2 regions of the Bradyrhizobium sp. HKCCYLRH2047 genome follow, and region 1 is predicted to be linked to the other one. Evidence: predicted binding sites of a transcription regulator. Region 1 holds the regulator's gene; the other holds the start of a gene.
The links. Region 1 encodes PhoB, which activates phosphate uptake and scavenging genes when phosphate is short. Its sites were predicted from a motif close to TGTCATNNANCTGTCAT; they were not measured.
Positions count from the first base shown of each region.

Region 2: a site for PhoB is predicted at 3,310-3,326, ahead of phnF (phosphonate metabolism transcriptional regulator PhnF). Genes of this name have one in related genera too.

Region 1 is NZ_JBNPUM010000008.1:216,235-221,710, reverse strand. It holds gene ACQR1D_RS20425 (HoxN/HupN/NixA family nickel/cobalt transporter) at 1-485, opposite strand, end outside; gene ACQR1D_RS20420 (trypsin-like serine protease) at 653-1,969, opposite strand; gene phoB (phosphate regulon transcriptional regulator PhoB) at 2,117-2,824, opposite strand; gene phoU (phosphate signaling complex protein PhoU) at 2,841-3,557, opposite strand; gene pstB (phosphate ABC transporter ATP-binding protein PstB) at 3,588-4,412, opposite strand; gene pstA (phosphate ABC transporter permease PstA) at 4,409-5,290, opposite strand; gene pstC (phosphate ABC transporter permease subunit PstC) at 5,294-5,476, opposite strand, start outside.
Region 2 is NZ_JBNPUM010000003.1:131,825-137,300, reverse strand. It holds gene phnK (phosphonate C-P lyase system protein PhnK) at 1-198, opposite strand, end outside; gene ACQR1D_RS07940 (alpha-D-ribose 1-methylphosphonate 5-phosphate C-P-lyase PhnJ) at 191-1,075, opposite strand; gene ACQR1D_RS07935 (carbon-phosphorus lyase complex subunit PhnI) at 1,072-2,175, opposite strand; gene phnH (phosphonate C-P lyase system protein PhnH) at 2,179-2,790, opposite strand; gene phnG (phosphonate C-P lyase system protein PhnG) at 2,790-3,245, opposite strand; gene phnF (phosphonate metabolism transcriptional regulator PhnF) at 3,364-4,089, shown strand; gene ACQR1D_RS07915 (phosphodiesterase) at 4,120-4,959, opposite strand; gene ACQR1D_RS07910 (ABC transporter ATP-binding protein) at 4,967-5,476, opposite strand, start outside.

The DNA of each region.
Region 1 (5,476 bases):
GATGGGCGGCGCCAGAGGTTCACGAACAGCACCAGATTCGCGAAGGCGATCAGCAGCAGGAAGCCTGCGGAGACCGAGGTGCCGATGGTGCCGCCGATCGCACGGATGGCGCTGTCCTCACTCAACAGATCTGCGCCGGCCACCAGGCTCACCACGATGGTGGCGATGACGACGACGCTGGAATGGCCGAGCGCAAAATAGAGGCCGGCGGCGCGCGGGGCGCGACCGTCCTGCACGAGCTTCCGCACCACATTGTCGATCGCCGCGATGTGGTCCGCATCGACGGCATGGCGCAGTCCGAGCAACCAGGCCAGCATCGCGGTGCCGACGATGGCGGGCCGGTCGGCGTAGAGCGCGAATGCCCAGGCCCAGGCCACCGCATTGGCCGCGACCAGCCCAGCGACGAGCGCAACGGTCCTGCCGGGCTGCGACCGCCACCACAGCAGCCGCGGGGCACGAGGATGATCAATTGGAACAATCGTCATACTCGAACTATAGCAAGAGCCAGGCCAGTTCGGTAAAGCCCCGCTGCAGGCGAAAGCTACAGGAAAAAATCGGCTGCACTTGCCGGATCGCCCGCTCGCTTGGCAACCCGCTATCCAGTCGCGCACAGATCGTGACCAGCGGCGGGACCTCTCTCGTCCCCTCCCCCTCACCGCGCCGAGGCACTCTGCGCCGCAATCTCGCGCCGCACGACGGCCTCGAACTGGCTTGCGGGCGCGGCGAACATCAGCCGGGTCTCCTCGTGGAACGCCGAGAAGATGCCGACAACGGTCGGCTGCCCGCCGACCTCGGCCAGGATCGGCGAGCCCGAATAGCCGAAATTGGCGAGGCAATGCACCGTCAGCAGCCGGGCATCGCTGGTCATGCCGGCGCTGCAATTGCGCTGGCCGGTCGGCGAATAGCGGCGCTCCTGGCCGTAGCCGATCTCGGAGATGGTTCCGGCTGATGTCGCAGCCTGCAGTTCCTCGCGCGTCAGCGCCTTGACCGCGACCGGCTTCGACGGCAGCGCATCCTTCAGCACGATCAGCGCCCAATCGGCGGGCGAGCGGTCGAGCGACCATCTGTCGTGCCGGGTCGGGACGAAGTCCGGCGCCACGATCAGCTTGTCGGCGACCGACGATGCCGCCGGCGTGCCCCTGTTCATGCCGGCCAGGAAGCGGACATTGCCGGGGCTGACCTGCGCGACGCCGTTGAACACGCAATGCGCGGCGGTGAGCACGACGCGCGGCGCGACCAGAGTGCCGGTGCACCAGCCGCCGGTCGAGTATTGCGCGACGGTGACGACGCCGATCGACGACGCCGGCCACGAGGTGGGATCGACGACCTCGCCGATGTGGCGGTCGAGCCCGAGCAGTTGCTCCGGACGCGGAGCGGCGACGCCCGCCTCCGCCGATTCCGGCTTCGGCCGCCAGGCCGCAATGGCGCTCTGGGCCTGGACGCGCTGCGGCTCGGTCAGCTTGACCCTCTGCACGTCGCGGCCGGCCGATCGCACGCCGCTGCGACCCGCCATCACCAGCCAGGCGTAGCCCTGCACGACGTCCTGCTTCACGCCGCGACCGTCGAGCAGCATCAGGCCCAGCATGTATTGCGACTGGGCGAAGCCCTGCGCTGCCGCGCGGCTGAACCAGCGGCCGGCTTCGCCATAATTGCTCGCGACACCTTCGCCGTTGACATAGGCGATGCCGAGATAATGCTGGGCGACGGCGAGGCCCTGATCGGCGGCCTTGCGATACCACGCCAGCGCCTCGGCGGGGTTGCGCGGTTGGCCCCAGCCGAAGGCCTCCATGAAGCCGACGTCGAACTGCGCCCGCGCATCGCCCTTGGCGGCCAGCGGCAGCAGGCGGCGCATCGCCGCGGCGTGCTGTCCGTTTCCCGCCGCGGCGACCGCGTCTTCGAGCTCGGCGGCCGCGGCGCCCGCCGCGCTGCCGAGCAGCACGGCTAGAGATATGATGATGATCTTGATCAAGGGCGTCCGCTGGGACCGAAACATCGTGACGGGCCACGAAGCAGACACGATCAAGACGGCGGCGGCGTGGCCGAAAGCGGACCGCGATCTCCTCAATCGGGCCCCCTCGCGCCTCACACCTGCTTCATCCTCACGCCCGATCGCCCCTTACACCTGCTCGCTCTTGGCGAAGCGATCATCGAGCGCATAGCCGGCGCCGCGCACGGTGCGGATCGGGTCCTGCTCGCGGCCCGGATTGAGCAGCTTGCGCAGGCGGCCGATATGGACGTCGACCGTGCGCTCGTCGATATAGATGTCGCGGCCCCAGACGCTGTCGAGCAGCTGCTCACGGCTGAACACGCGGCCGGGATGCTCCAGGAAAAACTCGAGCAGGCGGTATTCGGTCGGGCCGAGATCGATCGGCCGTCCCGAGCGCGCCACGCGGCGCTTCTCGCGGTCGAGCTCGATGTCGCCATAGGACAGCACGGTCGCCAGCCGCTCCGGGCTCGCCCGCCGCAGCAGGCCCTTCACGCGCGCCAGCAGCTCCGGCACCGAGAACGGCTTGACGATGTAGTCGTCGGCGCCGGTCGCGAGGCCGCGCACGCGCTCGCTCTCCTCGCCGCGCGCGGTGAGCATGATGATCGGCAATTGCCGGGTCTCGGACCGCGCCCGCAGGCGGCGGCACAGCTCGATGCCGGACAGGCCCGGCAGCATCCAGTCGAGCACGACGAGATCGGGAACGCGCTCCTTCAGCCGTGTGTCGGCCTCGTCTCCGCGCGCCACCGTCTCGACCTCGTAGCCTTCGGCCTCGAGGTTGTAGCGCAGGAGCGTCGTCAGCGCCTCCTCGTCCTCCACCACCAGAATTCGGGCGCCCATGTCAGAACCGTCTCTCTCAGTTGCCGGGGATCGTCGATGCGAAGCTCGTCATGTCGCCCTTCGGGCGCTTGTCCATGATCTGCTGGCCTTCGATCATATAGAAGACGGTCTCCGCGATGTTGGTCGCGTGATCGCCGATGCGCTCGATGTTCTTGGCGCAGAACATCAGATGGATGCAGAACGAGATGTTGCGCGGATCCTCCATCATGTAGGTCAGGAGTTCGCGGAACAGCGAGGTGCAGATGGCGTCGACCTCCTCGTCGCCCTTCCACACCGTCATCGCCGCCGGCAAATCGTGCGCGGCATAGGCGTCCAGCACCGTCTTGACCTGCGACTGCACCAGGTCGGTCATGTGCTCGAGCCCGCGGATCAGCTTGAGCGGATGGAAGTCGCTCTCCAGCGCCGCGACGCGCTTGCCGATGTTCTTGGCGAGATCGCCGATGCGCTCCAGATCGGTGGCGACCCGCATCGCACCGACGATCTCGCGCAGGTCGACCGCCATCGGCTGTCGCCGGGCGATGGTAAGAACGGCGCGCTCCTCGATGATGCGCTGCAGCTTGTCGACCTCGGCGTCGGTGGCGACCACCTTCTGGCCGAGTGCGATGTCGCGCCGCACCAGCGCATCGACGGAATCGACGATCAGACGCTCGGCGAGGCCGCCCATTTCCGACACCAGCCGGGTGAGATCCTGCAGATCGCTGTCGAACGCCTTGGCGGTATGTTCACTGGCCATGATGATCTCCTGAAGTCAATGTCGTCGGCGTCAGCCGAACCGGCCGGTGATGTAATCCTGGGTCCGCCGATCGCTCGGCGAGGTGAAGATCTTGCTGGTGTCGTCGAACTCGATCAGCTCGCCGAGATACATGAAGGCGGTCTTGTCGGAGACGCGCGCCGCCTGCTGCATGTTATGCGTCACGATGGCGATCGTATAGTTTTCGGCGAGCTCCTGGATCAGCTCCTCGACCTTGGCGGTCGAGATCGGATCGAGCGCCGAGCACGGCTCGTCGAACAGGATCACCTCCGGCCGGACCGCCACGGTGCGCGCAATGCACAGCCGCTGCTGCTGGCCGCCTGACAGCGACAGGCCCGAAGCGTTGAGCTTGTCCTTGACCTCGTTCCACAACGCGCCGCCGCGCAGTGCCTTCTCGACCCGGTCGTCCATCTCCGACTTGGAGATCTTCTCATACAGCCGGATGCCGAAGGCGATGTTCTCGTAGATCGTCATCGGGAACGGCGTCGGCTTCTGGAACACCATGCCGACACGGGCACGCAGCAGGTTGAGGTCGAGCTTGGGATCGAGGATGTTGGTGTTGTCCAGCATGAGCTGGCCAACGGCGCGCTGGCCCGGGTAGAGATCGTACATCCGGTTGAAGATGCGCAGCAGGGTCGACTTGCCGCAGCCGGACGGGCCGATGAACGCGGTGACGCGGTTGGTCCCCAGCGACAGGTTGATGTTCTTCAGCGCGTGGTGATCGCCGTAATAGAAGTTCAGGTTGCGCGCGGTCACCTTGGCGGGGGCTTCCGGCAAAACCTTGCCGTTCAGCGCGGCGGGATTGGGCTGGCTGACGGATACGGACAGGTCGGTCATTTTGCGTTCCTCTCGGCGCCGAGAATGCGTGCACTGACATTCAGGGCGAGCACGGCCAGAGTGATCAGAAGGGCTCCGCTCCAGGCCAGCTGCTTCCAATAGGCATAGGGGCTCTGGACGAAGTTGTTGATGGTGACGGGCAGGTTGGCCATCGTCTTGGAGAGGCTGAGGCTCCAGAACTGGTTCGACAGCGCAGTGAACAGCAAGGGCGCGGTCTCGCCGGCGACGCGGGCGGTGGCCAGCAGCACGCCGGTGATCAGGCCCGAGCGCGCCGCGCGATAGGCGATGCGCCGGATCACCAGCGATCGCGGCAGGCCGAGCGCCGAGGCCGCCTCACGCAGCGGGTTGGGCACCAGCAGCAGCATGTCCTCGGTGGTGCGCAGCACCACGGGGATGACAATGACCGCCAGCGCCAGCGAGCCTGCGAGCGCCGAGAAGCCGCCCATCGGCACCACGACAGCGCCATAGATGAACAGGCCGATGATGATCGAGGGCGCCGACAGCAGGATGTCGTTGATGAAGCGGATCACCGAGGTCAGGCGGTCGTTGCGGCCGTACTCGGCCAGATAGGTGCCGGCGAACAGGCCGAGCGGCGCGCCGATGCCGACGCCGATGACCGTCATGATCAGAGAGCCGACGATGGCATTGCGCAGGCCGCCTTCGCTCGAGCCCGGCGGCGGGGTGTCGGCGGAAAACACTTGCAGGCTGAGGCCGGCGAGGCCGTTATAGAACAGCGTGAACAGGATCAGCGCCAGCCAGGTGACGCCGAACAGCGCGGCGGCGACGCAGAGGCCGCGGATCACGATGTCCCTGCGGCGTCGGCGCGCATAGATCGGATTGACCGGCGTATCGGCGGTGAGCGAATCTGCGCTGGACATGGCTTATTTTCCCGCCTTTGCTTGGAGCCGCATGAGCATCAGGCGCGCGCTCGCCAGCACGAAGAAGGTGAGCACGAAGAGCAGCAGGCCGAGTAGGATCAGGCTCGACTGGTGCAGGCCGTCGCTCTCCTGGAACTCAGAGGCAATGGCGGCCGAGATCGTGGTGCCCGGCGCGAAGATCGACGA
Region 2 (5,476 bases), on a different contig from region 1:
CAACGTCGGCGCCATTTGCGCCGACAGCATCTGCAAGAGTGTCGATTTGCCCGAGCCGGACTCGCCGACGATGGCGAGCACCTCGCCGGGATAGAGCACGAAGGAGACATCGCGGCAGGCTGCCAGCCGGCCGTAGCTCTTCGCGAGCCCGTCCGCGACGAGCAGCGGCTGATCGGATGCGCTGATCATCTCAGCCATGGGCGCTCTCCTTGTGCGGGGGGACGCTCTGCGCGCCACAATGTCCGGATGCCTGGCGGCCCTCGCAATAGTCGGTGTCGGAGCAGACGAACATGCGGCTGCCCTTGTCGTCGGTCACGATCTCGTCCAGATAGGACTCCTCCGCGCCGCACAGCGCGCAGGGCGCGTCGAACTTGTAACGCGTGAACGGATGGTCCTCGAAATCCAGCGAGACGACCGACGTATACGGCGGAATGGCATAGATTCGCTTCTCGCGTCCCGCGCCGAACAATTGCAGCGCCGGGCAATTGTCCATCTTGGGATTGTCGAACTTCGGCGTCGGCGACGGATCCATCACGTAGCGCGCATTGACCTTGACCGGATAGGCGTAGGAGGTCGCGATGTGACCGAAGCGCGCGATGTCCTCATAGAGCTTGACGTGCATCAGGCCATACTCGGCCAGCGCATGCATGCGGCGGGTCTCGGTCTCGCGCGGCTCGAGAAAGCGCAGCGGCTCGGGGATCGGCACCTGATAGACCAGCACCTGCCCCTCGTGAAGCGGCGCCTCGGGAATGCGATGCCGGGTCTGGATGACGCTCGCCGCTTCCGTCGAGGTCGTGGTGGCGACACCCGCGGTCTTGGCGAAGAACTTGCGGATCGAGATCGCATTGGTCGTATCGTCCGAGCCCTGGTCGATGACCTTGAGCACGTCGCAGGGACCGAGAATGGCCGCAGTGACCTGCACGCCGCCGGTGCCCCAGCCATAGGGCATCGGCATCTCGCGGCTCGCGAACGGCACCTGATAGCCGGGAATCGCGATCGCCTTCAGGATGGCGCGGCGGATCATCCGCTTGGTCTGCTCGTCGAGATAGGCGAAGTTGTAGGTCGGTGCGTTCATTCCGCAGCTTCCTTCAATTCGGGAGCGGCATTGGCCTCGGCGAACTCCCGGCGCAGCTTGCGCAGCAGGCCGAGCTCGGACTGGAAGTCGACATAATGCGGCAGCTTCAGATGCTCGACGAACCCGGTCGCCTGCACATTGTCGGAGTGCGACATCACGAACTCCTCATCCTGCGCCGGTGCAACCATGTCCTCGCCGAGCTCGCGCGCCCGCAGGGCACGGTCGACCAGGGCCATCGACATCGTCTTGCGCTCGCTCTGCCCGAAGGCGAGGCCATAACCGCGGGTGAAGCACGGCGGCTCGGTCGCCGAGCCCTTGAACTGGTTCACCATCTGACATTCGGTCAGCTCGACCGATCCGAGCGGCACCGCGAAGCCGACCTCCTCGGCCACGAACTCGACCTCGACGTCCCCGAAGCGGATTTCGCCGGCGAAGGGATGGTTGCGGCCATAGCCGCGCTGGGTCGAGTAGCCGAGCGCGAGCAGAAAGCCCTCATCGCCACGGGCCAGGTTCTGCAGCCGCAGATCGCGGTCGGCGGGAAAGCTCAGGGGATCACGGGTGAGATCGCCGACCGGCGCGCCAACCTCGGCTTGCGGCGACGGCTCGATCAGTCCGTCCTGACCGAGAATATCGGTGACACGCGGCGTCGGCGCATTCGGCGCCTCGGCACGGGCCGGCAGCTCCGGCTCGACGCCGGCCGCCAACTGCGGATCGAGCAGCCGATGCGTATAGTCGAAGGTCGGCCCGAGCACCTGGCCGCCGGGAATGTCCTTGAAGGTCGACGAGACACGCCGCTGCACCCGCATTGCGCCGGTATCGACCGGCTCGCTCGCGCCGAAGCGCGGCAGCGTCGCGCGAAAGGCGCGCACCAGAAAGATCGCCTCGATCAGATCACCGCGCGCCTGCTTGATCGCCAGCGCCGCGAGCTCGCGATCGTACAGCGAGCCTTCGCTCATCACGCGATCGACGGCGAGCCCCAACTGCTCGGAGACCTGCGCCAGCGACAGCTCCGGCACATCGCGATCACCCCGGCGCTCATGCGCCAGCAGCCGGTGCGCGTTCTCGATGGCGCGCTCGCCACCCTTGACGGCAACATACATGCCTCACTCTCCTGCGGAAACGAGCCGGGTCGTTCGCGGGATGGCGACGATGGACGAGCCATCGACCAGCACGACGTCGACACCACGCGGAAACAGCCTCTCATTGATCGACAGCCGCTCGAACAGGTCAGTCGGCGCGACCGTCGCACGGAACGATGTCGTCCCGTCGATGCCCGGACCACGCAGCTCGAACGCCGGACCTCTGGACAAGCCCGGCACCTGCAGGACCAGCGTCGTCGAGCGATCGGGATATTCGGCACTGCCGAGCGCGAATGAAGTCAGATCGGGAAGCGTTTCCGGATCCGCCGCGACCGCAAAGCAGGCGAGCGCCGCGTCGGCGACGATCGGCGCCCCCGTGTGAAACTTGAGCCAGGCGCCGACCTCGGACGTGCCGGCGAGCGAAGCATCAAGCCAGATCGGCGTATCGTGATCGAACAGGGTCAACGCGATCGCGGCGGCACCAGGCATCAACGACGACGGCCGGCCGACATGGCCCTCGACCTGTCGCACGCTTCCCGGACGCGCCATGGCCTCCATGACGATACGGAAGGTGGATTGCGCGGACAGCACATTGTCGGCGAAGCCGGGCTGCAGATCGGAAGCGGCGGCACCCATCAGCCTTCTCCTCGCACCATCGTATAGAAATCGACACGCGTGGCCGCAGCCTGCTCCGCGCGGTCGGCCCGCGATGCACGCATCTGCGCCTGCAACGGTGCGACCACCTGCGTCTCGATCGATCGCACATGGCTTGATGACTGGATCATCGCGTCACACAGCGCGATCAGGCGCGCCTTGTCGGCGTCACGTCCCAGCACATAGCCAAACCCGACCTCGCCGCTCTCGAGCCGCACCGCGGCGCGCGACACCGTCGCCTCGCCGACATTGAACGGCGCACCGTCGCCGCCGATCCGTCCCCGCAGCATCACCAGGCCATTCTCCGCCGGACGAAGATCGCGATACTCAGGCACCGCGAGGTCATTCAGCCTGGCGCGGATGTCCGCATGCGAGGCATGCGCCAATACCCGCATAGCCGCCCTGCGCCGGTCCTGCATCGTGGTCTCGCCGTCCATCGTCATCCCGATCTTGCCGTCTCGAAGTTGTCTATGTTAATAGACAACTTCGTAGCGAAGCGCCATGACTGTTTGATGACATGGGCGTGATTTCAGGCCGGACAGCGGAGAGCCGTGGATGAGCATGCAAGGCGCCGACTCGGGCGTGGCGCTGTGGCGGCGGGTGGCCGACGGCATCGAGCGCGACATCGCCGACGGCCGCTTCGCGGCCGGAACGCGCCTGCCCGGCGAGACCGAAATCGCCGAAACCTATCGCGTCAACCGTCATACGGTGCGTCGCGCGCTCGCGACCTTGGCGGAGCGCGGCCTCGTGCGCGCCGAGCGCGGCAGCGGCACCTATGTCGAAGCGCCTCGTCTGTCATATCCTCTGAGATCGCGCACCAGGTTCTCCGAGATCGTGGGGGCCGGCGGGCGCGAGCCGCGTGGACAGCTGATCGCAGCGTCCGAAGAGCCCGCGACGCGCGAGCTCGCGCGCGAGCTGCGATTGAAGACGGGCGCACCATTGGTGCGGATCGAGGCGCTGCGTCTCGCCGACAAGACGCCGATCTGCGTGAGCACATCCTGGCTGTCGGCCGAGCGTTTCCCCGAGGCCGGCCACATCTTCGCGTCGGTGCGCTCGATGACCGCCTTGCTCGCCCATTACGGCATTCGCGACTATCGCCGCGGCGCGACCAGAATCACGGCGGCGATCGCCGACGCGAGCGACGCCGCGCGGCTCGACCTCGCGCTTGGCCGTCCGGTGCTGGTGGTCGACAGCACCGATGTCGATGCCGACGGGACGCCGCTCGTCAGCAAGCGCTCGCGTTTCGCCGCGGAGCGCGTGACGTTCGAGGTGGAGAGCTAGACCAGACGTCCGCTACTCCCCCGTGCGCGCTCAGTCGATGAGCGAGCCGTCCTGATTGAAGAACGGATGCGGCCCGTCGAAATCGCCGATCGGCACCTGATGGGTGACGACCGTTCCGAAGCCCGGTCCTGGAAACCAGGCATGAAGGTGAAAGGCCGGCGGCTCGACCCGGAAGGATGGCGGGCGCAGCTCGGCCAGATCGAGCGCGACGGCATGGTTCGGCGCTGGACAGATCGTGCAGGGAATGCCCGCAAACCGGGTCAGCGTCGCGCGATGAACGTGACCGCATCCGATCAGTTGCACCCGCGGATGGCGCGCGAGGATCGCCGCGAGATCGTCGGCATTGCGCAGGTTCTGCCGGTCCATGTGCCAGATGCCGGTGGTGAATGGCGGGTGGTGCAGGAACAGCAGGGCCGGCCTTTCGCTGGAGGTGGACAGCCTGGCATCGAGCCATTGTAGACTCGCCTCGTCCAATTCGCCATGCGGATGGCCGGGCACGCTGGAATCGAGCAGAAGCAGATCGAGACCGGCCAGTTCCACATGCTGGTTCAGTGGCGCCGACTGCTCATGAGCAGCGCCGGGAAACGCCGCGCGCATCAGTTCGCGGGAATCGTGATTGCCTGGTACGGCGGCGAATGGAATCTCGAGGCCGGCAAGAAGATCTTTCAGATGATCGTACTCGGCCGGCGACGGCGTATCGGCGAGATCGCCCGAGATCACCACCAGATCGAGCTTCGGCGCGAACCGGTTGAGCTCCATGATGCAACGGGCCAGCGCACGCGCCGTATCGACGCGGCGGTAGGCGAGCCGGCCGGGCGCCTTGATGTGCAGGTCGGAGATCTGGGCAATGGTGACGGGGCTCTTGGTCATCGGCTGATCAACCCTTCTCCGGCAGCAGACGAATGGACCCGGGCGCAATCCGCAGGCCGATCCGCTCGCCCGCAGCGACCCTGATCGTATTCGGCGCGTCCACGGTCAGTGCGATCGAGGCGGCATCGCGGACAACGATCCGCTGCCGGTCGCCGGCAAAGCGGACGCTGTCGACGACGCCGGTCAGACTCGATACCGCGGCGTCGACGATCGCGATCGTTTCCGGCCGAACCATCGCCACCGCCAGGTTGCGTGGACCGGGATCCGCGATCGGCTGCCGGCCTCCCGGCAGAACGAGCTGGCCGCCGTCGAGCGGCGCCTCGATGATGTTGGCCGCGCCGACGAACTCCGCGACGAAACGATCGGCCGGCGCAAAATAGACCTCTTGCGGCGTCCCGATCTGGGCGATCGCGCCCTTGCGCATCACGACGATGCGGTCGCCGAGCTCCATGGCTTCAGCCTGATCATGCGTGACGTAGATCGCCGTGATGCCGAGCGTGCGCAACAGGCCGTTGAG